DNA from 3 places in the Streptomyces sp. NPDC127098 genome. Region 1 is predicted to be linked to each of the others. Evidence: riboswitches for the same ligand, from Rfam matches in the RefSeq annotation. Region 1 holds a riboswitch; each other region holds the start of a gene.
What was found. Region 1 has a riboswitch for S-adenosylmethionine ahead of ACFWI8_RS06085 (peroxidase-related enzyme). Riboswitches for the same ligand answer to the same signal wherever they lie in the genome.
Positions count from the first base shown of each region.

Region 2: linked by a shared signal. The riboswitch ahead of thrC (threonine synthase) and the one ahead of ACFWI8_RS06085 (peroxidase-related enzyme) in region 1 are both predicted to bind S-adenosylmethionine.
Region 3: linked by a shared signal. The riboswitch ahead of ACFWI8_RS09880 (aminotransferase class V-fold PLP-dependent enzyme) and the one ahead of ACFWI8_RS06085 (peroxidase-related enzyme) in region 1 are both predicted to bind S-adenosylmethionine.

Region 1 covers NZ_JBHXFJ010000006.1:10,113-19,631, reverse strand. Annotated here, with positions in the region: gene ACFWI8_RS06105 (FAD/NAD(P)-binding protein) at 53-1,972, opposite strand; gene ACFWI8_RS06100 (ABC transporter ATP-binding protein) at 1,969-2,781, opposite strand; gene ACFWI8_RS06095 (FecCD family ABC transporter permease) at 2,778-3,917, opposite strand; gene ACFWI8_RS06090 (ABC transporter substrate-binding protein) at 3,924-5,006, opposite strand; gene ACFWI8_RS06085 (peroxidase-related enzyme) at 5,045-6,178, opposite strand; SAM riboswitch class IV at 6,281-6,389, opposite strand; gene ACFWI8_RS06080 (TIGR03621 family F420-dependent LLM class oxidoreductase) at 6,509-7,462, shown strand; gene ACFWI8_RS06075 (N,N-dimethylformamidase beta subunit family domain-containing protein) at 7,477-9,519, opposite strand, start outside.
Region 2 covers NZ_JBHXFJ010000069.1:30,639-40,157, forward strand. Annotated here, with positions in the region: gene ACFWI8_RS30650 (DUF3263 domain-containing protein) at 74-343, shown strand; gene otsB (trehalose-phosphatase) at 563-1,387, shown strand; gene ACFWI8_RS30660 (serine hydrolase domain-containing protein) at 1,453-2,709, shown strand; gene ACFWI8_RS30665 (trehalose-6-phosphate synthase) at 2,932-4,353, opposite strand; gene ACFWI8_RS30670 (glucosyl-3-phosphoglycerate synthase) at 4,528-5,493, opposite strand; SAM riboswitch class I at 5,823-5,991, shown strand; gene thrC (threonine synthase) at 6,009-7,298, shown strand; gene ACFWI8_RS30680 (MoaD/ThiS family protein) at 7,295-7,570, shown strand; gene ACFWI8_RS30685 (cold-shock protein) at 8,031-8,234, shown strand; gene groL (chaperonin GroEL) at 8,592-9,519, shown strand, end outside.
Region 3 covers NZ_JBHXFJ010000011.1:2,202-11,720, forward strand. Annotated here, with positions in the region: gene ACFWI8_RS09880 (aminotransferase class V-fold PLP-dependent enzyme) at 1-1,194, opposite strand, end outside; SAM riboswitch class IV at 1,353-1,469, opposite strand; gene ACFWI8_RS09885 (UdgX family uracil-DNA binding protein) at 1,568-2,209, opposite strand; gene ACFWI8_RS09890 (acetamidase/formamidase family protein) at 2,425-3,819, shown strand; gene ACFWI8_RS09895 (tetratricopeptide repeat protein) at 3,836-4,354, opposite strand; partial or broken gene ACFWI8_RS09900 (nucleoside deaminase) at 4,337-4,804, opposite strand; gene ligD (non-homologous end-joining DNA ligase) at 4,947-5,975, shown strand; gene ACFWI8_RS09910 (dihydrolipoyl dehydrogenase family protein) at 6,008-7,450, shown strand; gene ACFWI8_RS09915 (hypothetical protein) at 7,454-7,846, opposite strand; gene ACFWI8_RS09920 (ABC transporter permease) at 7,894-8,892, opposite strand; gene ACFWI8_RS09925 (ABC transporter permease) at 8,912-9,519, opposite strand, start outside.

The DNA.
Region 1 (9,519 bases):
AGGTAGGGCGGCGCGGCGGGGGCCGGGCGGCGCCCCGCCGCCGATCACGCGGTCACGCCGGGGCCGGGGAGTGCGGCCCGGTGTCCTCCCGCACCGCCGCGAGCACCTGGGCGGCGGCCCGGTCGGCGCCGGCCAGCAGCGGGGACGGGGTGCCCGGGGTGGCGCCGATGGCCGAGCCCGGCTGCACGCCCTCGGCCGGGATGCCGAGCACGACCACCCGCTCGTCCGCGACGCCGGCCGCGTCCAGGAGGTGGAAGCCGTCCGGGGTGACGTCCAGGGTGCCGCTGGACACCGGCGGGCCCTGGTCGCTCGGCCAGCGGTGCAGCCGCGCCCGCCCCTCGCGCAGCAGCGCGTCGAGCAGCGGGTCGTCGGTGTCGGTCACGATCCCCTTGGACATGCGGGTCTCCACGAACGCGCGGGCCCGCACCGGCGCGGCCCGTCGCACCGCGGACCGACCGACGAACGCGCCGTCCTCGTGGCTCACCGAGGCGTCCTCGCCGAGCAGTTCGAGGACCCCCGCGTCGATCAGGGCCAGCACCTGGGCGGTGCGGTGTGGCGGCGGACCGGACGCCAGGGCGAGTCCGAGCGGGGTGAACCAGCCGTCGACGTCCCGCGCGACGCTGCCGCCGTCCAGGGCGCCGCGGGTCACCAGTCGCCGCACCGGGCCGCGCAGCGCGGCCATGGCGCGGTTGACGGCGTTGCGCGGGCTGGTGAGGGGGGCGTGCATCGCGTCCAGCTCGTCCTCGACGTGCTCGCGCACCCACCGCCGCCAGGTCTCCTCGCTCACCGGGCCCGGCGAGCGCGGCCGGTCGAGCCGGCCCACGGACAGCGCCCAGCGGTCCGAGGTCACCGCGGCCGCGACCACCTCGTCCACCTCCGCGTCCCGCGTCGCGGCGCGCAGCCGGTCGAGCAGCTCCGCCTCGTCGGCGCCCGGCCGCAGCGCCTCCGGGCGGTGCGCGAGCAGGGTGGAGAGGTGCGCCCAGGCGAACTCCCGGGCGAGCCGCGGCCACACGTCGCGGCGGAAGTCCCGGCCGCGGCCGGCGGCCGTCCGCTCGAACCAGTCGCGGGTGGCGAGCCGCGGCTCGTACCGGGGCGGGAACCCCGTCGGGTAGGTCGCCTTCGACCGGTACGGCAGGCCGCGCCGCGAGCCCGCCACCAGGTGCGGCTCGCGGCCGCTCGGCAGGTAGCGAAGACGCGCCGGCCGCGCCGGGTCGCCGGCGGGCTCGAAGCCGCCGCCGCGCCCCTCGGTGAGCAGCGCGACCACGTCGAAGAAGTTCGCGCCCAACCCCGCCACCAGCACGGTCTCGCCGGCCGGCACCAGGTCCCAGTCGCGTTCCGCGGGCATGCCGGGCTCGACGTAGACGAGTCCTTCGCGCTCGGCGGCCGCCACCAGGGACCGCACCCGCGGCGAGCGCTTGGCCTGCACCATTCCCTGGGCCAGCACGACGACGCGGCCGGTCAGCTCCTGACCGTCGGCCAGCCGGACGGTGCGGGACCCGTCCTGGGCCGGCGCCAGGTAGACGGCGGTGCCGATCAGCCGGGTGACCGCCACCCGGCCCGTGGCCTCGGCCCGCGCCAACTGCTCCCGGTAGTACACGCCCTGGATCCGGCGGGTCGGGTAGGACCACGGGCGCAGCTCGGCGGCCTCCGCGGCCACCCAGGCGGGGCGGTCCGGCGGTGGGTCGCTCTCGCGCGCCCAGGTGATCAGGTCGGGGCCCGTCGTCACCGGGCCCGTCATGGGCGTGGACTCGTCGGTGTAGATGGTGGTGTGGGCGCTGTAGGTGTTGTTGAGGAGCAGCGGGGACTGGTCCGTGCGCCAGGTGGCGCCGGCGCCGACCTCCACCCGGTCCACCACGGCCACCCGCACCGGCGGCGCGTCGGCCGGGTGCCGGGCGGCCAGCCGCTCCACGACGGCGACCGCGCGGGGTCCGCCGCCGACCACGACCGCGTCGAAGGCGGTGGCGGCCGTCACGCCGACTCCGTGGCCGTCGCCGTGGCCGTCACCGCCGCCGACGGCTCCAGCGCCGCCGGCCGCACCTCGACGCCGTTCTCGCCCCGGCTGACCCGCACGTCGAGCCCGTAGACCCGGCTGAGCACGGCGGCGTCGAACGCCTCGGCCGGCGGCCCGTCCGCGACGACGCGCCCGCCGTCCAGCAGGACCGCCTGGTCGCAGAAGTGCGCCGCGTGGTTGAGGTCGTGGATGGCGATCAGCGCGGTGACGCCCTCCTCGCGGGTCACGGAGCGGACGATCTGCAACGTCTCGATCTGGTACCGCAGGTCGAGCGCGGACGTCGGCTCGTCCAGCAGCAGCACCCGTGGCTGCTGGGCCAGGGCGCGGGCGATGAGCACCCGCTGGGCCTGCCCGCCGGAGAGCTGGGACAGCGGCCGGTCGGCAAGATCGGTCAGGCCGAGCCGGTCGATCGCGGCGTCCACGATCTCCCAGTCCCGCCGGGTGGGCCGCAGCCCGATGTGCGGGGTGCGGCCGAGCAGCACGGCCTCCCGCACGGCCTGTTCGAAGGGCGTCGCCCCCGACTGCGGGACGTAGGCGACCACGCGGGCGTGCTCGCGGCGGGAGACGGCCAGCAGGTCCTGGCCGCCGAAGGAGACGGTGCCGCCGGCCGGCGCGAGCACCCGGGCGATGATCTTGGTGAGGGTGGACTTCCCCGAACCGTTCGGGCCCAGCAGGGCGCAGAAGCCGCCCTCCGCCACCCGCAGGTCGACGCCCTCCAGGACCGGGTTGCGCCGGTAGGCGAACCGGACCGACGCGACATCGAGACTCACTGGGCGGCCCTCCTGGTCAGGATCAGGTTGATGAACACGGGGGCGCCGATGAAGGCGACGACGATGCCGACCGGGATCACCGAGGGCGCCAGCACGGTGCGTCCCACCGTGTCCGCGACCACCAGCAGCAGCCCGCCGGTGAGGAAGGAGAACGGCAGCAGGTAGCGGTGGTCGGCGCCGATCGCCAGGCGGGCGATGTGCGGTCCCACCAGGCCGACGAAGCCGATCACGCCGCAGAAGGACACCACGACCGCCGCGAGCACCACCGAGACCACGATCAGCCCCACCCGCACCGCGGTGACGTTGACGCCGAGGCTCTTGGCCGCGTCGTCGCCGGCGAAGGCGATGGCGTTGAGGTCGCGGCTGAACCAGAGCAGCAGCGGCAGCGCCGCCAGCGCGAAGCAGCCCACCACCAGGACGTCGTGCCAGCCGGCGTCGTTCACCGAGCCGAAGGTCCAGCGCACGATGGCCTGGAGGGTGTTCTCGTCGGCCACGAACTGCAGGGCCGCGGTCATCGCCTCGAAGAGCTGGGTGAGCGCGATGCCGAGCAGCAGCAGGGTGGCGGCGGACATCGCCTTGGCGGAGGCCAGGCCGAGGACCAGCGCGGAGACCGCCAGCGCGGTGCCGAGCGCGCTGCCGATGACCAGCCACGAACCCGATCCCGCGGAGCCGCCGGTGACGAGGATCGCCAGCGCGGCGCCGAACGCGGCGGCCGGCGAGACGCCCAGCGTGAACGGGCTGACCAGCGGGTTGCGCAGCAGGCCCTGCATGACCACGCCCGCCATCGAGAGCGCCGCGCCGGCCGCGAAGGCGAGCAGCACCCGGGGCAGCCGCAGGTTGATGATGACCGAGTAGGTCTGGGCGAAGTCCGCGTCCAGCACGCCGCCGAACACGCGGAGGCGGACCGCGCGCCACACGTCGGCCAGCCCGGCGTCGGTGGTGCCGGCCGTGACGCACCAGGCGATGACGAGGACGGACAGCACCGTGCCGGCCCAGAGCACCGCCGGCCGACCCGTCCACGCCCGGCGCCGGCCGTCACGGCCCCGGCCCCGGCCCCCGTCTCCGGCCTCCGACGGCTCGGAGGCCGGCGCGCGGGGGACGGGCGCCGCCGCCGTCTCGCCAGCTGAGATGCTCATCTCGCGTCAGCTCACCTTCTGGATGTACGCGTCCGCGCCGGGGAACTCCGTGCCCTGGAACTCCTCGGCCCACCGCGCCAGGTAGTCGCCGGGCTCGACGTCGGCGAACTCCTCGGGGTGCAGCCAACTCGCCAGGTACAGCGCCCCGATGGCCTTGGACAGACCGCTGGTGGCCCAGCCGTTGGTCACGAAGACCCGGTCGCCGGTGGTCGCCGAGAGGTCCTGCCAGCCGGCCCGCCCGAGCAGCTCGTCGCGCAGCGTGTCGAACCGCTCCTGCCCCGTCGGCTCGGCGGAAGGCCCGAACTCGTGGACCACGACCTCCGGATCGCGCTCCAGGATGGCGGCGGGGTCCACCGTCGTCTCGGACTGCTCGTCCCCGCCGGTGTCCAGGTCGCCGAAGACGTTCTCGCCGCCTGCGGCCACGATGATCTGGTCGAAGCCCGAGCCGGGCAGCCCGGTCAGGTACGGCTGCTCGGTCTCCCAGTACACGCGCACCGGCTCGGTGCCGGCCACCCGCTCGTCGATCAGCCCGAAGATCTCGTCGTAGAAGCCGGAGACCCGCTCGGCACCCTCCGGCTCGCCGAAGACCTCGCCCAGCAGGTCCACGGTCTCGTGGAACACGTCGAAGTCCCAGGCGGTGGCTACGACCACGGGGATGCCGAAGGACTCAAGCTGCTCGCTGGCCTCCTGCCAGGCCCCGTTGCGGGGCAGGATGAAGACGTCGGGGTCGAGTTCGACGACCGACTCGTAGTTGATCTCCTGGAGGTCCTCGCTGACCACCTCGTCGTCGGCGATGCCCAGGTAGGGCAGGCGGGTCTGCGAGACCCGGTCGAAGCCCACGACCCGGTCGCCCGCCCCGATGGCCTGGGCGAACTCGTTGCCGTAGCTGTTCAGGACGACCGCGCGCTCGGCGGGCCCGTCGAGCTCCACGGTGCGGCCGACGTCGTCGACGACGGTGAGCGAGCCCTCCCGGTCGCCGCCGCTCTCCTCCGCCGTGTCCTCGGTGGTGACGGTCCCGCAGGCGCCGGCCAGGAACACGACGGCGGTCGTGGCGGCGAGCGCGGAGATCCGGGGCAGGCGTTCTCTCATGACGTTTTCCTTACGAGTGGTTCGGGGATGCGGGGTGGTCAGGGCCAGTAGGGGTCGCCGAGGCTGAGCATCAGCCGGTTCGCCCAGGCGAAGAAGGAGGTGGCCGCCACCAGGTCGGTCAACTCGACGTCGGTGAGCCCCTCGGCGCGCAGCCGGTCCACGTGGGCCGTGGTGGCGCTGACCGGGGTGGTGGCGAGCGCCGCGGCGAACTCGACGATCGCGGCCCAGCGGGAGTCCTGGCCCTCGGCCAGCGGCGCGGTGCGCGGCGGCACCCAGTCGGCGTCCCTCCCCAGCGAGACCCCGAGCAGCCGGTCCACGTCCGCCGGGCGCTTGGACATCTGGGCGGACTTCCGGGCGTGCACGGAGGCGCAGTACACGCAGTCCGTCACCTTGCTGGTCGCCGCGGCGGCGAGCTCGCGCTCGGCGCGGGGCAGGCCCTCGACGGTGGCGAAGATCGCGGCGTCCAACGCGGTGCGGGCCGCCAGGACCCTGGGCAGCCGGGCCAGCAGCCGGAAGTACTCGCCGTTGGTCTTGCCCCGGAAGGAGTCCTCCTGTTCGGCGGTCAGCTCCTCGGTCGGCACCGGCGCCACCCACGCCGTCCAGGACAGCAACTCCCTGGTGTACTCGACGGGCCGCGCCCGCCCGTTGGACGCCGTCCGCGCGGTGCTCTTGACCCGCCCGCGCCCGGGCGTGGCCCGCCCCGGCCGCGCCGCCACGTCCGGGCCGCGCCCCTCGAGCAGCCGCAGCCCCTGGATCGCCCGCGCCTGGAACGCGGTGAACGCCGCGACCTGCGAGATCGCCACGATCTCGTCCGGCGACCACCCGGCCGCGGCCAGCCGCTCCAGATCCTCGCGGGTGGCCAACGCCGGCGAGACGGAGACCAGGTCGACATGGGCCGCCGCCGCCCGCAACGCCGGGTCCTCGGGAAGCTCGTCCCCCCACAGCGCCGGATCGCCGCCCCGCTCCGCGTGCTCCTGAACCAGCTCCGCCACGCCGTGCCAGCGCGCGGCCAACGCGGCCAGGCCACGCCGCACCGGTACCTCGTCGCCGAACAGCGCCTCCCCGGCCTGCTGGGCCCGCGCCGCCACCAACGGCTTGGTGCCGCGCGCCGCCTCGACCCCCTCCCCGAGACCGGCCAGCCGCCCGATGTCGTCCTGCTCCGTGGTGCCCATGAACTCCGCCTCGCCGTGCCTGCTCACTGAAGGCCGAGGCACGGGCAAACCGCTCGGCCGTCCACATATCAAGACGGAGTTCTCGCTATTCGAGAGCTCACCGGAGCACGCTTGCCGCATCACCGCAGCCGGGTCGTCTCCCCGGGGGCACCCCACCGTGCAGGAGGGTTGCCGGCCAGCTAGCCGGGGCTTCACGCTGGCACTCTTGACCTGCGCGGAAACGTAGCCGACGAAAACGCCCCAGAGAACCCGCTGTCCGCCATATGAGACATGCGTCCACGGGCCGGGTGGCACCTGGTCCGCGCCTCACATCTCCGACACGATGACGCGATGCGTCCCTTCCGCTTCCTCACCGTCGTCGGCGAACAGCACGACGGACCCGGCCTGGCCGCCTTCGCCCGCCGCGCGGAGTCGATCGGCTACAGCGCCCTGGTGATCCCCGACCACCTCGTGGCCCAGTACGCCCCGGTCCCCCTCCTCGCCGCCGCGGCCGCGGCGACCGAGAGGCTCCGCGTCGGCACCTTCGTGTTCAACACCAACCTGCGGCACCCCGCCGTCCTGGCCCAGGAACTCGCGACGCTCGACCGACTCTCCGGCGGACGCCTGGAGATCGGCTTCGGAGCCGGCTGGAACAAGCCCGAGCACGACGCGATCGGCATCCCCTTCGAGCCCGTCGCCACCCGGGTCGCCAGACTCACCGAAGCCATCCGGGTCCTCAAGGGCTGCTTCGCCGACGAGAGGTTCACCTTCGCCGGCGAGCACTACACGATCACCGACTACGACGCCCAGCCCAAGCCGGTCCAACGCCCGCACCCGCCGATCTTCGTCGGCGGTGGCGGAAGGCGACTGCTGACGCTGGCCGCCAGGGAGGCGGGGATCGTCGGCCTGGCGCCCCGGCTCGGGAGAAACGAGCAGGGCCTGCCGACCCTCGACGCACCGAGCATCACCCTCGCCGCCACCGAGGAGAAGATCGGCTGGATCCGCGAGGCGGCCGGCGACCGTTTCGCCGAGCTCGAACTGAACAGCTACCCGACCGGCGGCCCGATGGTCCTCACCCACGACGCCAGGGGCGAGACCCGCAGACGGGCCGACCAACTCCGCGAACGCACCGGCGTCGAACTCACCGCCGAGGAGATCGCGGAGTCCCCGCACGTGTTCATCGGCTCCATCAGAGAACTCACCCGCAAGTTCGTCGACCTGCGCGAACGCCTAGGCATCAGCTCCTTCCTCCTCGACGACATGGAGACCTTCGCCCCGATCGTCGAGGAGCTGGCGGGTCGCTGACGGCCCCGAGCACGTCAGGTCAACGGCTCGATCGGCTCCGGGGACGCGAACCGGCGCAGGACGTTGCCCGTGAGGCGGGAGACGTCGTTGTCGTAGCCGTTGTGCGCGAGGCTGCCGGCCCAGGCGATGGAGCCGGTCGAGAAGACCGCCCCGTTCCCCGCCGTCGTGAAGTACACGACGTCGGCCCGGACCTGGAAGGAGTCCGTCCCGCCGAGACCGTCGAACGGGAAGAGGATCTCCTCGGCGACGAGCGGGTAGTTGTCGGAGTGGCGGCCGGCGCTGGTGGCGAGCAGCCGGGCGTGCGCGGGGGTGCCGAGCGACAGGTCGTACCGGTCGCACTCGTGGCCGGCCGCGCCGCCCCCGACCAGCCCGTGGTCACCGATCACCCGCACGTCCTCGAGACCCCGGGTGATGAAGGCGACCTCCGGGTCGGCGAAGTCGGCGAGGGTGGCATACGGCGACGAGCGGTCCATGCCCTCGGTCGTGAACCCGACCCCGAACAGCTTCTGCGGCGCCCGCCCCCGGTTCCGCCACAGGCCACCGCGCTCCGGGGTGAAGGCCATGTGCAGCTCGCCAGGACGGGCCTGCCAGGCGCGACACCCGCTCTCGCCCTTCCGCACCTCGATCAGGTGCGGCTTGTCGGGGTGCTGGCTGGTGACCCAGTAGAAGCCGTTGGCGCCGAGGTACATCGCCCGCCCGCCGTCACCGAGGTAGCGCTCCCAGGCGTCGAGCATCCGCGCCGTGTAGTACTCCGGGTGCGTGCCGGTCAGCACCACCCGGTACCTGCCGAGCAGGTCCGCGCCCTCCCGGTGCAGGTCCTCGTCGGTCGCCACATCGAAGTCGACCCCGGTGCCGGTCAGCCAGTCGACGATGTGCAGGTCCGCCGGGAACTGCCACAGCGAGCCCGTGGCGTGCCGGAAACCCGGCCGCATCGTGACGATCGGCCGCAGCCTGCTGGACACCGCGACGCCGCTGCCGTCGGAGTGCAGGTCGTAGGTGGACAGGCCGAACTCGGGGTGTTCCTGCAGGTGCAGGTCCGCGGCGGCGATCACCGAGGTGTGCCCCATGATCGACTGCGCCACCGGCACCTCGGGCAGGATGTGGTCGTTGGCGTACGCGAGGTAGCTCATGGTGGGGAACAGCAGCAGCACCCGCGAGGTCGCCGTGGACCGGGGCGGGAGTACCCAGAACGGGATGTGGTCGACGTGCCCGCCGAGCCGCACGCGCAGGGCGTACACGCCGCTCGCCAGGCCGTCGGGCACCACCAGCCGCACGTCGGTCTCCCAGCCGGCGTCCTCCAGCGCGTCGTCGTGGAAGTGCAGGGCGCCGTACTGCTCCGGCGCGTGCCGGTAGTTCTCCTCCTGGCCCGTCCAGTTCCAGCCCGTCATGCCGCGGTAGGGCGCGTTGTGGCAGCGGCCGTGCCAGCCGTTCGGTCCCGCGTCGGCGCAGTGGTCGGAGGCGACGCCCGACGCGCCGATCTCCGCGCCGAAGTCCCATCGGGCCAGCAGCCCGGCGGCCGGCCGCTCGCCCCGCGCGAGGGCGGCCACGGTCGCGTCGTCCGGCGCCCGGTCGAAGACCGCCGGCGAGTCGAGCTTGCCGTTGAAGTGACCGGCCGTCGTGGCCCTGCCACCGTCCCAGCACGCGGCGAGCACCACCGGGGCGTCGGCCCGCCCCGGCGACGCGGCGCCGGTGCCCGAGCCGGTCACCTCGGCCGCCAGACCGGCCGCCGGGCTCCACAGGCTGTTGACGGACGTGAGCGTGGGGACCGCGGCGATCCGGGTGGTCCCGCCGTCCCAACCGGCCGTGACGGAGTACCAGATCCACGGCAGCAGCGGCGCGTCGGCGGCCGTCTCGTGCACCGTGTCGCCGTCGCCCAGACGCAGCGTCAGCAGCCCGCCCCGCAGGCCGAGCCACCAGCCCGTCCCCGTCGCGGCGTCCCACCGCGACAGGAGGGTCCCACCGTCGACCTGAGGCGTGGTCGGCTGCGCGAACACGTGGAGCCCTCCCGACGCGCCGAGCGCCAGGCCGCCCCCGTCCTCCACCAGCACGGCCGATCC
Region 2 (9,519 bases), on a different contig from region 1:
CACGCGGCGGCGTTCCCTCGGGTAACGCACTACCCAGGGGCCGAGTGTCCGAGGCCCGGCATAAAATGCCCGGGTGAGGACAGAGGGGGAAGGACGGGACGAGGCCGCCGAGGCCGCCGAAGGACTGTCCGCCCGCGACCGGGCGATCCTCGCCGTCGAGCGCGCCTCCTGGCCGCGCGCCGGCGCGAAGGAGCGGGCCATCAGGGAGCGGCTCGGCATCTCCCCGACCCGCTACTACCAACGGCTGAACGCCCTCCTCGACGACCCCGCCGCGCTGGCCCACGACCCCGTCACCATCAACCGCCTCCGCGCCCGCCGCGCCCGCCAGCGGGCCACGCGCTGACCGGGTTATCGCCCCCGCCCACCCGCCCCGCTTCCGCTGGCGCGGTGCGCGCTGCGCGCGCCGGGCTTCGCCCCGACGGCGCGGCGGCCCGGCGGCGTCGCCGTGTCCGGCGGCCCGGCGGCGTCGCCGTGTCCGGCGGCGCGGGAGGGCCAGCAGGACGGCCACGTCCGGTTCGTGGGGGCGAGCAGGACGGCCGCGTCCGGCCGGTATGGTCGCCGCATGGGCAACCTTCCCGAACCGCGGACGGATGAGGGCCGGGCCGGCCTGAGGGCGATCGTAGGGGCGCCGGCGCGGGCGTTGTTGGCGTTCGACTTCGACGGGACGCTGGCGCCGATTGTCGAGGACCCGGCGCTGGCCAGGGCGCACCCGGACGCCGTGCCGGCGCTGGCACGGCTGGCCGGCCGGGTGGCGGCGGTGGCGATCGTCACCGGGCGACCGGCCGAGGTCGCCGTGCGGCTCGGCGGCTTCGAGGCGCACCCGGAGCTGGCCGGGCTCGTGGTGCTCGGCGCCTACGGCGCCGAACGCTGGGAGGCGGCGACCGGCGAGCTCAGCGTGCCGCCGCCGCACCCCGGGATCGCGGCGGCCCGTCTCGAGGTCAACGCCTGGGCCCGGCGTACCGGCGCGCACCTGGAGGACAAGGGCAACGCCCTTGCCCTGCACACCCGTCGCGCCCCGGACCCGGACGGCGCGTTCGCCGCCCTGCGCGAGCCGATGGACCGGGTCGCGGCCTCCCGTGGCCTCGTCGTCGAGCCGGGTCGGCAGGTGCTCGAACTGCGGCCGCCGGGGATGGACAAGGGCGCGGCGCTGACCGCGCTGGTCCGGGAGAAGAACGCCGGCGCCGTGCTGTACGCGGGCGACGACCTGGGTGACCTGGCGGCCTTCGAGGCGGTCGCCACGCTGCGGGCGGCGGACGTGCCCGGGCTGCGGGTGTGCAGCGGCAGCGCCGAGGTGCCGCGGCTGGCCGAGGCGACCGACCTGACCGTGCCGGGCCCGGCCGGCCTCGCCGCGTTCCTCGGCGAACTGGCCGACGCGATGGGGGGCTAGCACTACCCCGAGGACACGTGCTGGCTGGATCGTGCCCGGAGCTGACGCTCCGTAGCGTTTGAGCCATGAAGAGGAACAGCGGGGTCAGCGGGAGCAACAGGCGGTTCGGACACGGGGCGTGGGCCAGGGCGGCCCTGGCCGTGGCGGGGATCGGGGCGATCGGCGCGGCCAGCGTGCTGGGCCCGGGGGCCTGGGCGCAGGCCGTGCCGGGGGAGTACGTGGGCGGCGCGGGCCGCGGCCAGTTGCAGCGGGACGCCGACGCGGTGCGCGACACGGGTGCCAGCGGTCTGGTGGTCCAGGCGCGGGACGCGGCCGGCCGGGACCGGGAGGCCAGGTCGGGCGTCGCCGACCTGGAGGAGGGCGGCAGCGTGCCGTTCGACGCGTACTACCGGATCGGCAGCGACACCAAGACCTTTGTGGCCGTGGTCGCCCTCCAGCTGGTCGCCGAGGGCACGTTGAGCCTCGACGACACCGTGGAGGAGTGGTTGCCCGGCGTCGTCACGGGCAACGGCAACGACGGAAGCCGGATAACGCTCCGTAACCTGCTGCAGCACACCAGCGGGTTGGCCAACTACACGGACATCCTCTTCGCCGACCCGGCCCAGTTGACGCCCGAGAACTATCTCGCGCAACGATTCACGGCGCAGACGCCGGAGGAACAGGTCGCGTTGGCGATGACGCGCGCCCCCGGTTGGCTGCCGGACGCGCGGGATCCCGGCGCCGAGACGCGGTGGGCGTACTCCAACACCAACTACGTGCTGGCCGGCATGATCATCGAGCGGGCCACCGGGCACCCCTGGGAGCAGGAGGCGCACGAGCGGATCATCGAGCCGCTCGACCTGCGCCACACCATGACCATGCGGACCTCCTCCTACGTGCCGCAGCCCACCGCCACCGGCTATCTGCAGTTCCCCGGCCAGGAGGAGCTCACCGACACCACGCTCTCCGTGGGCGGCGGCGCCGACGGCGGCATCGTCTCCACCACGAGCGACATGAACACCTTCCTGCGGGCCCTGATGGACGGCACGCTGCTGCCGGCCGAGCAGTTGACGCAGATGCGCACCACCGTGCCGGCCGACTTCGGCTCGCCCGGGGCGGGATACGGGCTCGGCATAGCCTGGCGGCCGGCCGAGGGCTGCGACGCCGGGGTCTGGTTCCACGGCGGCACCTCGTTCGGCACCTCGTCCGAGGCCGCCGTCACGCCCGACGGCGAGGTGTCGGCCGCCGCCGCCGTCTTCACCACCCGGCTCGGTGACCAGGAGCGTTTCCTGGAGCAGGCGGAGGCCACGGTCGCCATGATCGACCGCGCGGTCTGCGGTTAGTTCCGCCCGGTGGGGGCACCCGGGGTGGGTGACGCACCACGACCGTGAACCCGTCCCGCCGCCGCCCAAGCCGCCGCCGGAACCGGGGCCGCTGCCGCGGCCGGGGCCCGAACCGCCCATGCCGCCAGGACCCGACGAGCCGACGCCGCCGCCCGAGCCGCTGCCGAAGCCGCCTCGTCCGGTGCCGCCGGCCGAGCCCGGCGGCGGCCGGTCCCCGGGCCGTCAGGCCTGAAGCGCGGACAGCTGGTCGAGGAACCAGTCGGTGGGGGGCAGCGCCGTGGCCGCCGCGGCCAGGCGCTCGCTGCGCCTGGCCCGCTCGTCGGGCGGCATGGTCAGCGCCCGGTGCAGGGCCTGCGCGGTGCCCGCGATGTCGTACGGGTTGACCAGCAGCGCGTCCTCGCCGAGTTCGGCCGCGGCGCCGGCCTCGCGGGACAGCACCAGGGCCACGCCCTCCTCGGAGATCACCGGGACCTCCTTGGCCACCAGGTTCATCCCGTCCCTGACGGGGTTGACCAGCGCCACGTCGGCCAGCCGGTAGGCGGCGAGCGAGCGCGCGAAGTCGTCCTTGACATGCAGCAGCACCGGGGACCAGTCGGCCGTGCCGAACTCCACGTTGATCGCCTCGGCGACCCGCGACACCTCGGCCGTGTACTCGCGGTAGACCGCCAGGTCCTGCCGGGACGGGTAGGCGAACGCGACGTGGGTGACCCGCCCGTGCCACTCGGGCCGGTCGGTCAGCAGCCGCCGGTAGGCCAGCAGCCCGCGCACGATGTTCTTCGACAGCTCGGTGCGGTCGACCCGCACGATGGTGCGCCGGTCGCCGATCTCGGCGCGCAGCGCGGCGAGCCGCTCGTCCACGTCGGGGCGGAACGCCCGCTCCCGCAGGAAGTCCGCGTCGGCGCCGAGCGCGTGCACCCCGAGCCTGGTGGTGCCGCCCTCGTGCGCCACCACGTCGCCGGAGAGCCCGACGCCCAGTTGGTCGGCACAGCAGGCGGCGAACGCGTCCGCCCAGCGTCGGGTGTGGAACGCGGCCCGGTCGGCACCCAGGACGCCGAGCAGCACCTGGCGGGCGATCGGGTCGGGCAGCACCCGGAACAGCTCGGGCGGCGCCCACGGGGTGTGCGCGAAGAAGCCGATCCGCAGGTCGGGGCGGCGCTCGCGCAACATGCGCGGCACCAGCGACAGGTGGTAGTCCTGTACCAGCACGGCGGCGCCCTCGCCCGCCTCCTCGGCGAGCGCCTCCGCGAAGGCCGTGTTGTAGGCCTCGTAGCCGGCCCAGCGCTCCTCGAACGCCTCGTCGAAGACGGGCTCGAGCGGCGTCTGGTAGAGCAGGTGGTGGACGAACCACAGCACCGAGTTGGCCACCCCGTTGTAGGCGGCGTCGTAGGTGGCGGGCGGGATCCGCAGCATCCGGACCGACTGGCCGTCCGTGTCGGCGGCCGGCAGCGTGGCGCCGAAGCGGTCGACGGCGGCCCGGTCGCCGTCGCCGAGCGCCGCGCAGACCCAGGTGCCGGCGCGGGAGCCGAGCGCCATCAGACCCGACACGACCCCGCCGCCACCGCGCCGCGCGGTGAGGGAGCCGTCGGCCCCCACCGAGTAGCTGACCGGGCCGCGGTTGGACGCGACCAGAACTTCGGTGGTCATCGAAACTCCCTGGGGAGGTCGAGGTGTAAGGGCGAGGAGTGCACTTCCGAGGCTAGCCAGGCGCGGGGCGGGCGAAACATGCGACACGTCACGCCCGCCCGCCCCGCACGGCGTGGTGTCCCCCGCCCCGGCCGGGGCGGGGGACACCGCATAACCGACGACCCGGCTCCGGGGCTACGCCGCCTGGCGCGCCGCGTACTCGGGGATGGTGGACATCGGCGGCCGCTCCTCCGCGTTGATCAGGTGGGTGCGGGGCAGGAAGCCGCCCTCCTCGCCGCGGTCGAACTGGGTCATGTCGAGCCGCATCGGCAGCACGGACCCCGGCAGCCGGCACTGGGCGGTCCGCATGATCGCCGCCGCCATCCGGCCGAGCGCCTGCCCGTCCTGGTGGCGGTGCTTGCGCACCCCCACGTCGACCTGGGCCAGCGCGTCCAGGCCCGCCGTGTTCAGCGTGTCGATCAGCAGGCCGAGCTCCACGCCGTAGCCGACGGGGAACGGCAGCCGCTCGAGGAGCGAGCGGCGCGCCGCGTACTCGCCGCCCAGCGGCTGGACCACGCCGGCCAGCTGGGGCCAGTGCAGGTTGAGCAGCGGTCGGGCGACCAGCTCGGTGACCCGGCCGCCCTGGTGGGCGCCGGCCGGCTTGTCGCCGAGCGGCCGGTCGTACATGGCCTTGACCAGCTGCACGTCGGGGTCGGTGAGCAGGGGGCCGACTATGCCCGAGACGAAGGTGGAGTCGAACTCCCGCAGGTCGGCGTCGACGAAACAGATGATCTCGCCGCTCGCCGCCATCAGCGAGCGCCACAGCACCTCGCCCTTGCCCGGGGCGGTCGGCATCCGCGGCAGGATCTCATCGCGGTGCACTACCTTCGCGCCCGCCGCTGCCGCGGCCTCCGAGGTGCGGTCGGTGGACCCGGAGTCCACCACCAGCAGTTCATCGATGAGCGGCACGCGCTCCATCAGGTCGCGCCGGAGCGCTTCCACGATGGCACCGACGGTCGCCTCCTCGTTCAGCGCGGGGAGTACCACGCTGATGCTCCCTGCCGCCCCTGCTGCCCGCTTCGCGTTCAACAGCCGCGGCAGCGGGCGGTCAGCGGCGGTCCAGGACCGGCGGCTCAGCCACTCCTCTGCCTCTTCCAGCACGAATGTCGCTCCTGTTCGCGTTCGGCCGTATTAGATCTTGTTTGGCCACCATTGCATCGTTTGGCCGTATCTGCCCTATACCGGCGTACCCGAATCCGCCGAGACCATGTTTCTCGGTGGGTCCGCTTCCGGCCCGACTTCTCCCGGTCGCCGCGGACGGCCTCAGGCCCGCGTCAGTGCACGGCTGTCTCCCGGATCGCCCACTGTCTCCCGTGTCTCCTCGTGTCTCGCGTATCGGACGGCCCGGGCCATTCTGGGGGGCGTCGGTTACAGTCTCGAACAGCGCAGGTGTCCTCCGCATATCGGGGGACGCGCCGACAATCGCATAGAGCTCATCCAGAGGGGCAGAGGGAACGGCCCGTTGAAGCCCCGGCAACCCTTCCGCCGGTTCTCGTGACGCGGAGTGACGGTCGGTGACGACCGCGCCCGGGCGAGGCTCCCGGTGGGGAAGGTGCCAATTCCGGCCTGAGGCGAGAGTCGCCCCGGGGAAGATGAGGAGAAGGGCCTCCATAGCCATGTCCGTGCTGACCACAGCCGACTCGTCACCCACCGCAGCCGTCGATCTCGGCCCCGCCGCAGCGCTCTCCTGTCGGGAGTGCGGCGAGCGCTTCCCGCTCAGCCCGATTTTCGCCTGTGCCTCCTGTTTCGGGCCGCTCGAGATCGCGTACGACCTGCCGAGCGGCGACCCCGAGGGCCTTCGCCGGCGCATCGAGGCCGGCCCCAAGAGCATCTGGCGCTACGCGCCGCTGCTCCCCGTGCCGGCGGACGTCGCCAGCAAGCCCAACCTGAACCCCGGCTTCACCCCGCTGGTGAAGGCCGACCGGCTGGCCGCCGAGCTCGGCGTGACCGGCCCGCTCTACGTCAAGGACGACTCGGGAAACCCGACCCACTCCTTCAAGGACCGAGTGGTCGCACAGGCGCTTGAGGCGGCGCGCGCCTTCGGTTTCACCACCCTCTCGTGCTCCTCCACCGGCAACCTGGCCGGCGCGGTCGGCGCCGCCGCGGCCCGCGCGGGCCTGCGCTCCTGCGTCTTCATCCCGCACGACCTGGAGCAGGGCAAGGTGGTCATGGCGGCCGTCTACGGCGGCCAGGTGGTGGCCATCGAGGGCAGCTACGACGACGTCAACCGCTTCTGCAGCGAGCTCATCGGCGACCCGCTCGGCGAGGGCTGGGGCTTCGTGAACGTCAACCTCCGCCCCTACTACGCGGAGGGTTCCAAGACGCTGGCCTTCGAGATCTGCGAGCAGCTCGGCTGGCAGCTGCCGGACCAGCTGGTCATCCCGATCGCCTCGGGCTCCCAGCTCACCAAGATCGACAAGGGGCTCAAGGAGCTGATCGCCACCGGCCTGGTCGAGGAGAAGCCGTACCGGATCTTCGGCGCCCAGGCCGAGGGCTGCTCGCCGGTCTCCCAGGCCTTCCGCGCCGGCCACGACGTGGTCAGGCCGGTCAAGCCGAACACCATCGCCAAGTCGCTGGCCATCGGCAACCCGGCGGACGGCCCCTACGTGCTGGACATCGCGCGCCGCACGGGCGGCGCGGTCGCCGACGTCACGGACGAGGAGATCGTCTCGGCGATCAAGCTGCTGGCCAGGACCGAGGGGATCTTCACCGAGACCGCGGGCGGCGTGACGCTCGGCGTGGCGCGGAAGCTGCTGGCCGAGGGCACCCTCGACCCCTCGCTGACCACCGTCGTCATGAACACCGGCGACGGTCTCAAGACCCTGGACGCGGTCGCCGCCGACACCGGCCCGACCGCGACCATCCGTCCCACCCTGGACTCCTTCCGAGAGGCTGGCCTGGAATGAGCGTGACCGTCCGAATCCCCACCATCCTGCGCACGTACACCGGCGGCCGGTCCGAGGTGACGGCCGAGGGGCAGACGCTGGCCGAGGTGCTGGCCGACCTCGACCGCAACCACCAGGGGATAGCCGCCCGGGTGTTGGACGACGAAGGCCGGTTGCGTCGGTTCGTCAACGTTTATGTGAACGACGACGACGTTCGCTTCACGGAAGGGCTGCTGACCCCGACGCCGGACGGCGCGGGCGTGTCGATCATTCCGGCCGTCGCCGGAGGCTGATCCTCCGTTTGTCCGGTAAGTGGCCTTTACCGCCGCGAATCCCCAGCTCCACACGCGCTCCACGACCGCCCCGAGCCCGTCCGGCTCGGGGCGGTCGGCCGTCCCGGTGGCGATAGAGTGAGCCCCGGGTCGCCCCCGGCCGATGCCAGCCGCATATGAATTCGCGACAGCTGGCGCAAATATTGTGCCGAAAATCGACGTACGAATTGTCGGGTTGGGGCGATAAAGCCATGGTGATTGATTCAACTTTCAGCTAAAATACGGCATTTGCCCGTTCTGTCGTGCCAAGAATTCTCTCTCGAATGGCCTGTTGCACTGGGCGTCCGTCCAGATACATTCAGCGGCGGTCGACGCGTTCCGGCGCACACCCCCACACCGCCCGGGGGTTGGGTCTGAGAGGTCTGACCCGGGCCCGCGAAGTGCGGTCTCGTGAAAGGGCCAGCAAAATGGGGAGTTAGGAATGGCTCAGGGCACCGTCAAGTGGTTCAACGCGGAGAAGGGCTACGGCTTCATCGCGGTAGACGGTGGTGCGGACGTGTTCGTCCACTACAGCGCGATTCAGATGGACGGCTACCGCACCCTGGAAGAGGGACAGCGGGTCGAGTTCGAGATCTCTCAGGGTCAGAAGGGGCCACAGGCCGACATGGTCCGGGTGACCGCCTGAATCGCCGACCGTACACCGCGGCCTCACCTCCGAGGGCCCGCGCCCGCACCACGGGCGCGGGCCCTCGGAGCGTTCGCGCCCCTCCGGGGCGCTTGCGCCCACCCTCCCCCGGCTAACGCCGGGAAGGGCCCCCAACCGACCACCACCCCTCATGGAGCCCCTCCGGGGCGCTTGCACTCTCGGGGGGAGAGTGCTAATCATGGCGTTAGCACTCTCCGGGTGAGAGTGACAGCAAGGACCGGTTCGGTGAGGTCCGCTCGGCAGGTGGGGCAAGGAACCGCCCGTCGGTGGACCGTCCGTCGCGGGCGCCAGCGCGGTCCGGAGTAATCCACCCCGGTACCTGGGAGGACCCCTTCAATGGCCAAGATCATCGCGTTCAACGAGGAGGCCCGGCGCGGCCTCGAGCGCGGGATGAACCAGCTCGCTGACGCCGTCAAGGTCACGCTCGGCCCCAAGGGCCGCAACGTCGTCCTTGAGAAGAAGTGGGGCGCCCCCACCATCACCAACGACGGTGTCTCCATCGCCAAGGAGATCGAGCTCGAGGACTCCTACGAGAAGATCGGCGCGGAGCTCGTCAAGGAGGTCGCGAAGAAGACCGACGACGTCGCGGGCGACGGCACCACCACCGCCACCGTGCTGGCCCAGGCGCTGGTCCGCGAGGGCCTGCGCAACGTGGCCGCCGGCGCCAACCCGATGGCGCTGAAGCGCGGCATCGAGGCCGCGGTCGAGAAGGTCTCCGAGGCCCTGCTCAACCAGGCCAAGGAGGTCGAGACCAAGGAGCAGATCGCCTCCACCGCCTCCATCTCCGCCGGCGACACCCAGATCGGCGAGCTGATCGCCGAGGCCATGGACAAGGTCGGCAAGGAAGGCGTCATCACCGTCGAGGAGTCGCAGACCTTCGGGCTCGAGCTGGAGCTCACCGAGGGCATGCGCTTCGACAAGGGCTACATCTCGGCCTACTTCGCCACCGACATGGAGCGCATGGAGGCGGAGCTCGAGGACCCCTACATCCTCATCGTCAACTCCAAGGTCGGCAGCGTGAAGGACCTGCTGCCGCTGCTGGAGAAGGTCATGCAGTCCGGCAAGCCGCTGCTGATCATCGCCGAGGACGTCGAGGGCGAGGCGCTGTCCACGCTGGTCGTCAACAAGATCCGTGGCACCTTCAAGTCCGTCGCCGTCAAGGCCCCGGGCTTCGGCGACCGTCGCAAGGCCATGCTGAACGACATCGCCATCCTCACCGGCGGCCAGGTCATCTCCGAGGAGGTCGGCCTCAAGCTGGAGAACG
Region 3 (9,519 bases), on a different contig from region 1:
GGTGGACTCCGCCGAGGCGCCGAGCAGCCTGCGGACCAGTGGCTGGGCGCAGAACATCCCGGAGCGCACGCCGATGCCGAAGCGCTCCGAGAGCTCCACCGCGAGCTGCCCGTTGTCGTGGCCGGCCACCGTGAAGGAGGAGACGGCGACGCGGTCCGCCGCCGGCCCGAACAGGGACAGTTCCCTGACCGCCGGGATCTCCGCCAGCCCCTCGCGGAGCAGGGCGAGCAGCGCCTGCTCGTGGGCGACCAGCGTCTCGTGGCCGGCCTCGGTGAGGGCACGGCAGGCGGCGGCGATGGCGAAGGCGCCGATGACGTTGGGCGAGCCGGCCTCGTGCCTGGCCTCGTCGTCGGCCCACTGGACGTGCACGCCGCCGTCGGCGCGCCGGTTGACGACGCGGGTGGCGCCGCCGCCGGCCAGGTAGGGCGCGGCGGTGGCGAGCCAGTCGGCGCGGCCGGCCAACACGCCGGCGCCGAAGGGGGCGTAGAGCTTGTGACCGGAGAACGCCACCCAGTCCACGTCGAGTCGCCGCACGCTGACCGGCCGGTGCGGGGCCAACTGGGCGGCGTCGAGCACGATCCTGGCCCCGTGGCGGTGTGCGGCGGCGGCGAGTTCGGCGACCGGCCACAGCTCGCCGGTGACGTTGGAGGCGCCGGTGACGCACAGCAGCGCCGGTCCACCGGCCTCGGGGCGGGCCGCGAGCGCCGACTCGGCGATCTCGACGGCGTGGCGAGGCGAGTGCGGGGCGTCGAGGTAGGTGACCTGGTGGCCGTGGCGGGCCCACGGCAGCAGCGCCGCGTGGTGCTCGGTCTCGAAGACGAACACCCGGGTGCCGGCGGGCAGTGCGGCGGCCAGCAGGTTGAGCGAGTCGGTGGTGGAGCGGGTGAAGACCACCTGGTCGGCCGGGCGACAGTCGAGGAACCCGGCGACGGTCTCCCGGCTGCGCTCGAAGAGCTGGGTGGAGAGCCGCGAGAGGTGCCCGGTGCCCCGGTGCACGCTGCCGTAGTACGGCGCGTACTCGGCCACCTCCTCCCAGACGCGGCGCAGCACGGGCGCGGACGCCGCGTAGTCGAGCGCGGCGTACTCGATGTCGCCGCCGCTGGCGAGCGGGGCGCGGACGCCGGCGCTGAGCACGTCGAGGCTGGCGGGGGCGGCGGTGGTGCTGGGGGCGACGGGGGCACAGCTGGTGGTCATGAGCACGTCTCCGTGGGCAGGCGCGCCCGACGGCCTCGCGGGTGGCCGTCGGCGCGAGAAGGCGGGTAACGAGAGAAAGGGGGAGGGTGAAGGGAAGGAAGACGAGGGGGGAGCGTGACGCTCTACCGCATTCGCATTCGCACGAGGGAGCTCCTTCTGGGCCGCACTTGCCGCGAGCCCTGCTGCTCGCGACCCGGTCATCACCCGGGGCACCCCGCCACGACGGAGGGTTGCCGGACAGCGGGCCGGGGCCGTGGTCGCTGTCACTCGTGACCTCGCCGAGGATTCTGGCACAGGGCTCGCCCGCGCGCCCGGGGTGTCTCACTCCTCGGACGAGCCCTGGGCACGCGGCCGCTGACAGGAAACCCGGTGGTCAGGCCCCCGCCAGGGCGCGGGCGGCCACCTTCAGGTCGGCGACCAGGCCGGCGTAGGCGGCCTCGCGCTCCGCGTCGTCGGCGCGCAGCACGGCCGACGGATGGATGGTGGCGACCACCGTGTCCGCGCCCTCGCCCGACCACGGCAGCCGTGTTCCGCGCTGCCTGGTCACCCGGAACGAGGAGCCGAGCAGCGCCTTGCCCGCGGTGGCGCCGAGCGCCACGATCACCTCGGGTTCGATCAGGCGGAGTTCGGCGGTGAGCCAGGGCCGGCAGGCGGCCGCTTCGCGCAGCGTCGGCGGCTTGTGGATGCGGCGCTTGCCCCGGGGCGCGAACTTGAAGTGCTTGACGGCGTTGGTGAGGTACGCGTCGTCCGGGTCGATGCCGGCGTCAGCGAGCGCCCGGTCGAGCACCCGGCCGGCCGGACCGACGAAGGGCGCGCCCCGCCGGTCCTCCTGGTCGCCGGGCTCCTCGCCGACCAGTACCAGGCGGGCCGTCGGCTCGCCGGCGCCGAACACAGTCTGGGTGGCGTCGCGGTACAGCGGGCAGCCGTGGCAGTCGGCGGCGGCGCCGCGCAGCTCGGGCAGCCCGGCGCCTTCCGGGACGTAGGGGCCGGCGTCGTAGGACTCGGGTTCCGACACCGCCCGCGAGTACCCGGCCGGCGGCGAAGCATCCCCCGGTGCGCCCCTCGTTTCGGTGGTGTGTCCCCGGGCACCGCCGGACGGCCGGCGTGTTACCTGCGGGTAAGAAGCATGGGTCGATCACAGACAGCCGCCGATGAGGGCCCGAAGCTCACCTAGGGTGACGGCTGGCCCGGGGCGGACCGCTCGTGCCCGGGCGGAACAGGAGCCCCACCATGAACACCCCAGAAGAGCACGCCGCCACCGCCCGGGACACGCTGATCGCGGCCCTCGGCCGCCGCCGCTTCCTCCAGGCCGCCGGCGCCGTGACCGCGGCCGGCACCGCCACCGGCCTCACGGCCGCCGCCCCGGCCGCGGCGGCGGCGCGCGGCGCGGGCGCCGGATCACGCCCCGGCCACCCGCGCGAGATCCTGCAGCCCCACCGCGGTCCCATCCACGGTCGGCACTACCTGCCGTCGCTCCCCGACCAGGTCCGCTGGGGCTACACGCCGGCCGTGGACAGCGAGCCGGTGCTGCGGATCCGCTCGGGCGAGACGGTGACCGTGGACTCGCTCTCGCACGAGGGCCTCCTCGAGGACCAGGGCCGCGACCCGGTGGCCTTCTTCGGCGGCCACGACGTGCCCCGCGGCCAGGTGCTGAGCGACGCGATCGCCATCGCCGCCGAGTACGACCGCACCGAGCGCGACTTCGACGCCGACGGCCCGCACGTCATCACCGGCCCGATCCAGGTGGCCGGCGCCGAGCCCGGCGACGTGCTGAAGGTGGAGCCGCTCTCGCTGCTCCCCCGCGTGCCGTACGGCGTGATATCGAGCCGGCACGGCAAGGGCGCGCTCGGCCGCCGCCCCGACGGCTCGGCACCCGACGGGATCACGCTCGACGAGGTGATGCCGCCGGTGGCCACGGACGGCCGCCCCGGCGGCGACCCGGCCGAGTACGGCAACGTCTCGGTGTTCACGCCGGTGCGGCGCGGCCGGGACGGCGCGCTGAACGGGGTGCTGCCGCTCGGCTCGCGGCGCGGCCGAGAGGTCACGTTCCCGCTGCGGCCGCACATGGGCACGATGGGCGTGGCCTTCGCCGAGGCCGCCGCGCTCGACGACCCGGCGCTCAACTCCATCCCGCCCACGCTCGGCGGCGGCAACATCGACATCAACCTGCTGCGCGAGGGCGCCACGCTCTACCTGCCGGTCTTCGCCGAGGGCGCCCTCTTCTACACCGGCGACCCGCACTTCGCCATGGCCGACGGCGAGGTCGCGCTGACCGCCGTGGAGGGTTCGCTGCGCACGACGTTCCGGCTCACCGTCTGCAAGCCCGGCTCGGGCGACGCGCCCTCGGTCGCCTTCCGCTACCCCTTCGGCGAGACCGAGGAGGCGTGGCTGCCGGTGGGTCTCTCCGACCCGGACGGCAGCCAGGGCGGCCAGATCGGCGACCTGGACATCGCCATGCGCCGGGCCGTGGTCAACGCGCTCGACTTCCTCGAACACGACCTGGGCATGGACCGCGCCACGGCCTACGCCTACCTCTCGGCGGCGGCCGACTTCCACATCTCCCAGGTGGTCGACCGCACGGTCGGCGTCCACGGCGTGATCCCCAAGGACCACTTCGGCGAGTGAGCGGGAGCCGCCCGGCCTACCCCGCGGTGGACGGCTTCCCGGCGAGAGCCCTGGCGTAGGTGGCCATGGAGCGCTGGTAGCGCGGCAGGTGGGGGGCCAGGGCGGTGAGGGCGACGGAGACGGCCTCACGTTCACGGCCGACGTCGGTGAGGGCCAGCGCGAGGATGGCGCGGACGGCGTCGTCCAGGACGTCTGAGGTGCGGGCCAGCTCCGCGGTCAGCAGTGCCACGCTCTCCTCGGGGCGGCCGAGGTTCCGCAGCGAGCTTGCCAGTTGGCAGACCGCGCGGCGCCGCCGCACCCCGGTCAGTCCCAGGGCGAGCGCCCGCCGGTACTCCGGCACGGCGCGCTCCGGCTGGCCGGTGGAGTCGTGGGCGCAGCCGCGCTCGAACGCGGCGAGCGCGCTGTCCTCGGGAAGCTCCGCCGCCAGGGCCTCGATCAACGCCCGGAACTCCGCCTCGTCGTGCTCGTCGATCGAGAGCCACGCCTGGGCCACCCGGCGCTCCCAGTTCGGCTCGCCATGGAAGGCGAGGTGCAACTCGCGTACTTCCTCGGCCAGTTCGAGCACCGGGCCCTCGACCGTCACACCCGGCGCCACCTCGGGGATGGGCAGCGTCCGAACCGGTGGCGCCGGGACACCCAACGCGCCCAGCCACTCCCCCAGTTGTTCGGACGAGCTGGCGTAGACGACCCGCCCGAGGCCGACCCAGGCGTGTGCGGCCGCGCACATCGGGCAGTGCTCACCCGAGGTGTAGACCGTCGCGGCCGCCCGCTCGGCGGGGGTCAGGTTGGCCGCCGCCCAGCGGGCCAGCGCGAACTCCGGGTGCCGGGTGTGGTCGCCGCCGGCCACCCGGTTGTGGTCCTCGGCCAGCGCCGTCCCGTCGCCGTCCACCAGCACGGAACCGAACGGCTCGTCCCCGGCCGCCAACGCCTCGGCGGCCAGCTCGACGCAGCGTCGCAGATGCCGCAGGTCGGCCTCGTTCACCATCGTGTCCTCCCGCTTCCCTACCCCGCGCCTCGGCGCGCGGCGGTCAGGATACGTCGCCGCCCTGCGCCGTTCGAACGGAAAACGGGCAGCTCGGCGGCGTCCCGGCGGCCGGGCCCGCGCCCCGCCCGCCTCTACTGGGGGCATGGAACGGGAGCGGAGCCCGCTGGCGGGCGTGCCGGACGCGGTGGAGCCGATACTGGCGGTCGACGGCGAGCCGCCGACCGGGCCCTGGGGCTACGAGTTCAAGTGGGACGGCTACCGCTGCTGCCTGTGCGCGGGACCCGCCGGCCGCACCCGGCTCACCAGTCGCAACGGCCACGACCTCGGCGCCACCTACCCGGAGCTCGCCGGCGTCGTGCCGGAGGCGCTCGGCGCGCGGGGCGGCCTGGTACTCGACGGCGAGATCGTCGCCCTCGACGAGGCGGGCCGCCCGGACTTCGGGCTGCTCCAGCGCCGCCACCAGCGACGGCCGGCCGCCGGCCTGCTGGCCCGGGTGCCGGTGACGTACTTCGCCTTCGACGTGCTGCGGGTCCACGGGCGCCCCCTGCTGGACGAGCCCTACCGCGTCCGGCGGGAGCGGCTCGCCGACCTCGGCCTCGACACCGCGCCCGGGATCGCGGTGCCGCCGCACTACACGGGCGAGGAGATCGAGCCGGCGCGGCTGGTGGACGTCGCCCGCGAGCACGGCCTGGAGGGGGTGATCGCCAAGCGGCTCGACTCCCGCTACCTGCCGGGGCGGCGCTCCCGGCTGTGGGTGAAGAAGGCGCTGTTCACGGCCAGGGAGGTGGTGCTCGGCGGCTGGCAGCCGGGCGAGGGCAGGCGCGGCGGCACCATCGGCTCGCTGCTGCTCGGCGCGCACGACGCCACGGGCGCGCTGCGGTACCTCGGCCGGGTGGGCACCGGCTTCAGCGAGGCGGTGCTGGCCGACCTGGGTGCCCGCCTCGCGCCGCTGGCGCGCGCCACGAGTCCGTTCGACGAGCCGGTGCCGCGCCCGCACGCCCGCCGCGCGCACTGGGTCGAGCCCCGGCTGGTCGGCGAGGTGGCGCACCGCACCTGGACCGCAGACGGCCGGCTGCGCCACCCGGTGTGGCGCGGGCTGCGCCCCGACCGCGAGCCGGCCGAGGTCACGTTGCCGGCGCGGCCAGATGAAGATCGGGAAGGGAGCGCCTAGCGTGGAACGGTTGAACGAGACGGGAGTTGAAGATGAGTGACGACGCCAACGCCGCCCACGACACGTACGACGTGATCGTGATCGGCGCCGGGCCGACCGGCGAGAACGTCGCGGACCGAACGGCTGCGGCCGGGCTGCGCACCGTGATCGTGGAGAGCGAGCTGGTGGGCGGCGAGTGCTCCTACTGGGCGTGCATCCCGAGCAAGGCGCTGCTGCGGCCGGCGGCCGCGCTGCGGGCCGCCAGGTCCGTGGAAGGCGCCCGCCAGGTGGCGGGCGAGCGGCCGGTGGACGCGGCGGCGGTGCTCGCGCGGCGCGACTCCTTCGTGGGCGACTGGCGGGACGACGGGCAGGTCTCCTGGCTGGACTCGGTCGGCATCGAACTGGTCCGCGGCCACGCCCGGTTGGACGGCCCGCGCCGGGTCGTGGTGGGCGAGCGGCGGCTGACCGCGCGGCACGCGGTGGTGGTCTGCACCGGCAGCCGGGCGGTCGTCCCCGAGCTGCCCGGGGTGGCGGCGGCCCGGCCCTGGACCAGCCGGGAGGCGACGGCGGCGAAGCAGGTGCCGGGGCGGCTGGCCATCGTCGGCGGCGGCGTGGTGGGCGCCGAGATGGCGGCGGCGTGGAGCTCGCTCGGTTCGCGCGTGACGCTGCTGATGCGCGGGGAGCGGCCGCTGCCCCGGATGGAGCCGTTCGCCGGCGACCTGGTGGCCGACGGGTTGCGGGAGGCGGGCGTCGACGTGCGGCCCGGGGTCTCGGTGACCGGCCTGTCCAGGGGCGACGGGCCGGTGGAGGTCGCGCTCGACAGCGGCGACTCCGTGACCGCTGACGAGGTGCTCTTCGCCACCGGCCGGGCGCCGCGCACCGACGACCTGGGGCTCGAGACGGTCGGCCTGGAGTCGGGTTCCTGGCTGGACGTGGACGACACCCTGCGGGTGACGGGGGTCTCCGACGGCTGGCTCTACTGCGTGGGCGACCCCAACCACCGGGCGCTGCTGACCCATCAGGGCAAGTACCAGGCGCGGATCGCCGGGGCGGCGATCGCGGCCCGGGCCGCCGGCGAGCCGGTGGACGACACGGCCTGGGGCCCGTTCGCGGCCACGGCGGACCACGCGGGGGTGCCGCAGGTGGTGTTCACCGAGCCCGAGGTGGCCTCGGTCGGCCTGACCGCCGCCGCGGCCGAGGCGGCCGGCCGTCGCTACCGGGTGGTCGACTACGACCTCGGCTCGGTGTCGGGCGCCGCGCTGTACGCGGACGGCTACCGGGGGCAGGCGCGGATGGTGGTGGACCTGGACGACGAGCGCCTGCTCGGCGCCACCTTCGTCGGTCCCGGCGCCGGCGAACTGCTGCACGCCGCCACCATCGCGGTCACGGCGCAGGTCCCGGTCTCCCGCCTCTGGCACGCGGTCCCCGCGTTCCCCACGGTCAACGAGATCTGGCTGCGGCTGCTGGAGACCTACCGGGACCAGCCCGCGGCCTAACTCCTAGCCGCCCGCGTAGGGGGCGCAGAGGTCGCGCATCTGGTCGTCCCAGAACTCGCTCCACTCCTCGGCGGCCTCGCAGAACGCCGTCATGGCCTCCTCCTCGGGGTCGGCGGGCTCGGTCGCGGGCGGGGGCTCGGCGGTGGTGGGGTCGGGCTCGGGCTCCGGTTCGGCGGTCGGCTCCTCCTGGCGCGGCTCGGGGACGGTGGTCGTCAGCCCCTCGTCCGGCAGGGGGTCGGTGATCTCCTGGTCCGGCTCGGGCGCCTCGGGGGTGGCGTCCGTGGTGAAGGCGGGGCGCGGCCCCCGGTCGGGTTCGAGCGAGTCGGCCGTGCCGCACCCCGCCGCGCCCACGAGCGCCGCCGCGACTATTCCCAACGTCCTCTGCCGAGCCCGCACTTGTTCCCTCCGCACTGATCGTCCGGCGTGTGGTGCGGACCACTCTCTCAGACGCTCAGCCGGGGGTCGGCGGCAGCCTGGAGAACGTCGGCAAGGGCGTTGGCCACGATATACACCGCTCCCAGGACAAAGGTGACGCCGGCCACCGCGGGGAAGTCGGAGACCGGCACCGACGCGCCCAGGTAGCTGCCGAGTCCCGGCCAGCTGAAGACGCTCTCCACCACCAGCACCCCGGCGAACATGAAGCCGATCTGCAGACCGCTCATGGACAGCGCCGCGTTGACCGAGTTGCGCACCACGTGCCGCAGCACGACGGCCCGTTCGGTCAGCCCCTTGGACCGGGCGGTGCGCACGTACTCGGCGTCCAGCGTGGTCAGCAGGCTGGAGCGGAAGACCCGGCCGATGGCCAGCGCGGGCCCCACCGCCAGGGCGAGCCCCGGCAGCACCAGGTGCCGCAGCGCGTCGCCGGCCAGCGCGGGGTCACCGGTCAACAGGCCGTCGAGCACCAGCAGTCCGGTGGGACCGCCGTCCGGGGAGGATCCGGTGACCCGGCCGTTGGCCGGCAGCCAGCCCAACTCCCGGTAGAAGAGGATCAGGCTGAGGATGCCGAGCAGGAACGTGGGCGCGGTGGAGGAGAGGAACAGCAGGCCGCGGAAGGGCGCGGCGGCACGCCAGCGCAGCACGCTGGAGAGCGCGAACAGCACCGCCATGACCAGGGCGAGCAGGAGGGCGAAGAGGACCAGTTCCAGGGTGGCCGGCAGGTAGACGCCGATGTCGTCGGTCACCGGTCGGTGGGTGCGGAAGGAGGTGCCGAGGTCGCCGGTGAGCAGCCCACCGAGGTAGCCGAGATACCGCTGGGGGGCCGGGTCGTCGAGACCGAGGCGGGCGCGTTCGGCGGCGACGGCCTCGGGTGACGCGGTGGGGCCGAGCGTGGCGGCCACCGCGTCGGCGGCGGAGATCTCCTGCAGCACGAACAGCAGCAGGGAGAGCACCAGCAGCAGCGTGACGAGCGAGAGGAGGCGGGAGAGGGCGAAGCGGATCGTCATGGCGTCTGACCTGTGTCTCTCAACGGCCGTGGCGGGCGAGGATGTTGCGTACGGCGTCGCCACCGAGGTTGGCGATCAGGCTCAGCAGCATCACGGTGAGCCCGGGGATCACGGGGATCCACCAGTGCGGGAGGAGTTCGGCGAGGTTGCGCGCGGTGTCGGCGCCGAGCTCCGGCGCCGGGGCCGACTGTCCGAGGCCCAGGAACGAGAGGCTGGCCAGGACGAGGACGACGCTGCCGACGTCCAGGCTCGCGGTCACGACCGCCGAGGGGACGACGCCCGGCAGCAGGTGCCGCAGGACGAGCCGGGTCCGGCCGACGCCGGCCATCCTGGCCGCCTCGACGTGGGGGCGCACCGCCAGGGCCCGCACCTCGCCGCGCACGATGCGGGCGTAGTAGGGCCACCAGACGACGGAGACGGCCAGGAACGTGTTCCAGAGACCCGAGCCGAGCGCGGCGGCCACGGCGACGGCGACCAGCATGGCGGGCAGCGCGAGGAACAGGTCGGTGACCCGCATCAGCAGGGAGTCGAGCCAGCCGCCGAAGGCGCCGGCGAGCAGGCCGACGGTGCCGCCGACGAGGAGGCCGACGGCCACCACGACGAGGGCCATCAGCCAGCTGGTGCGCA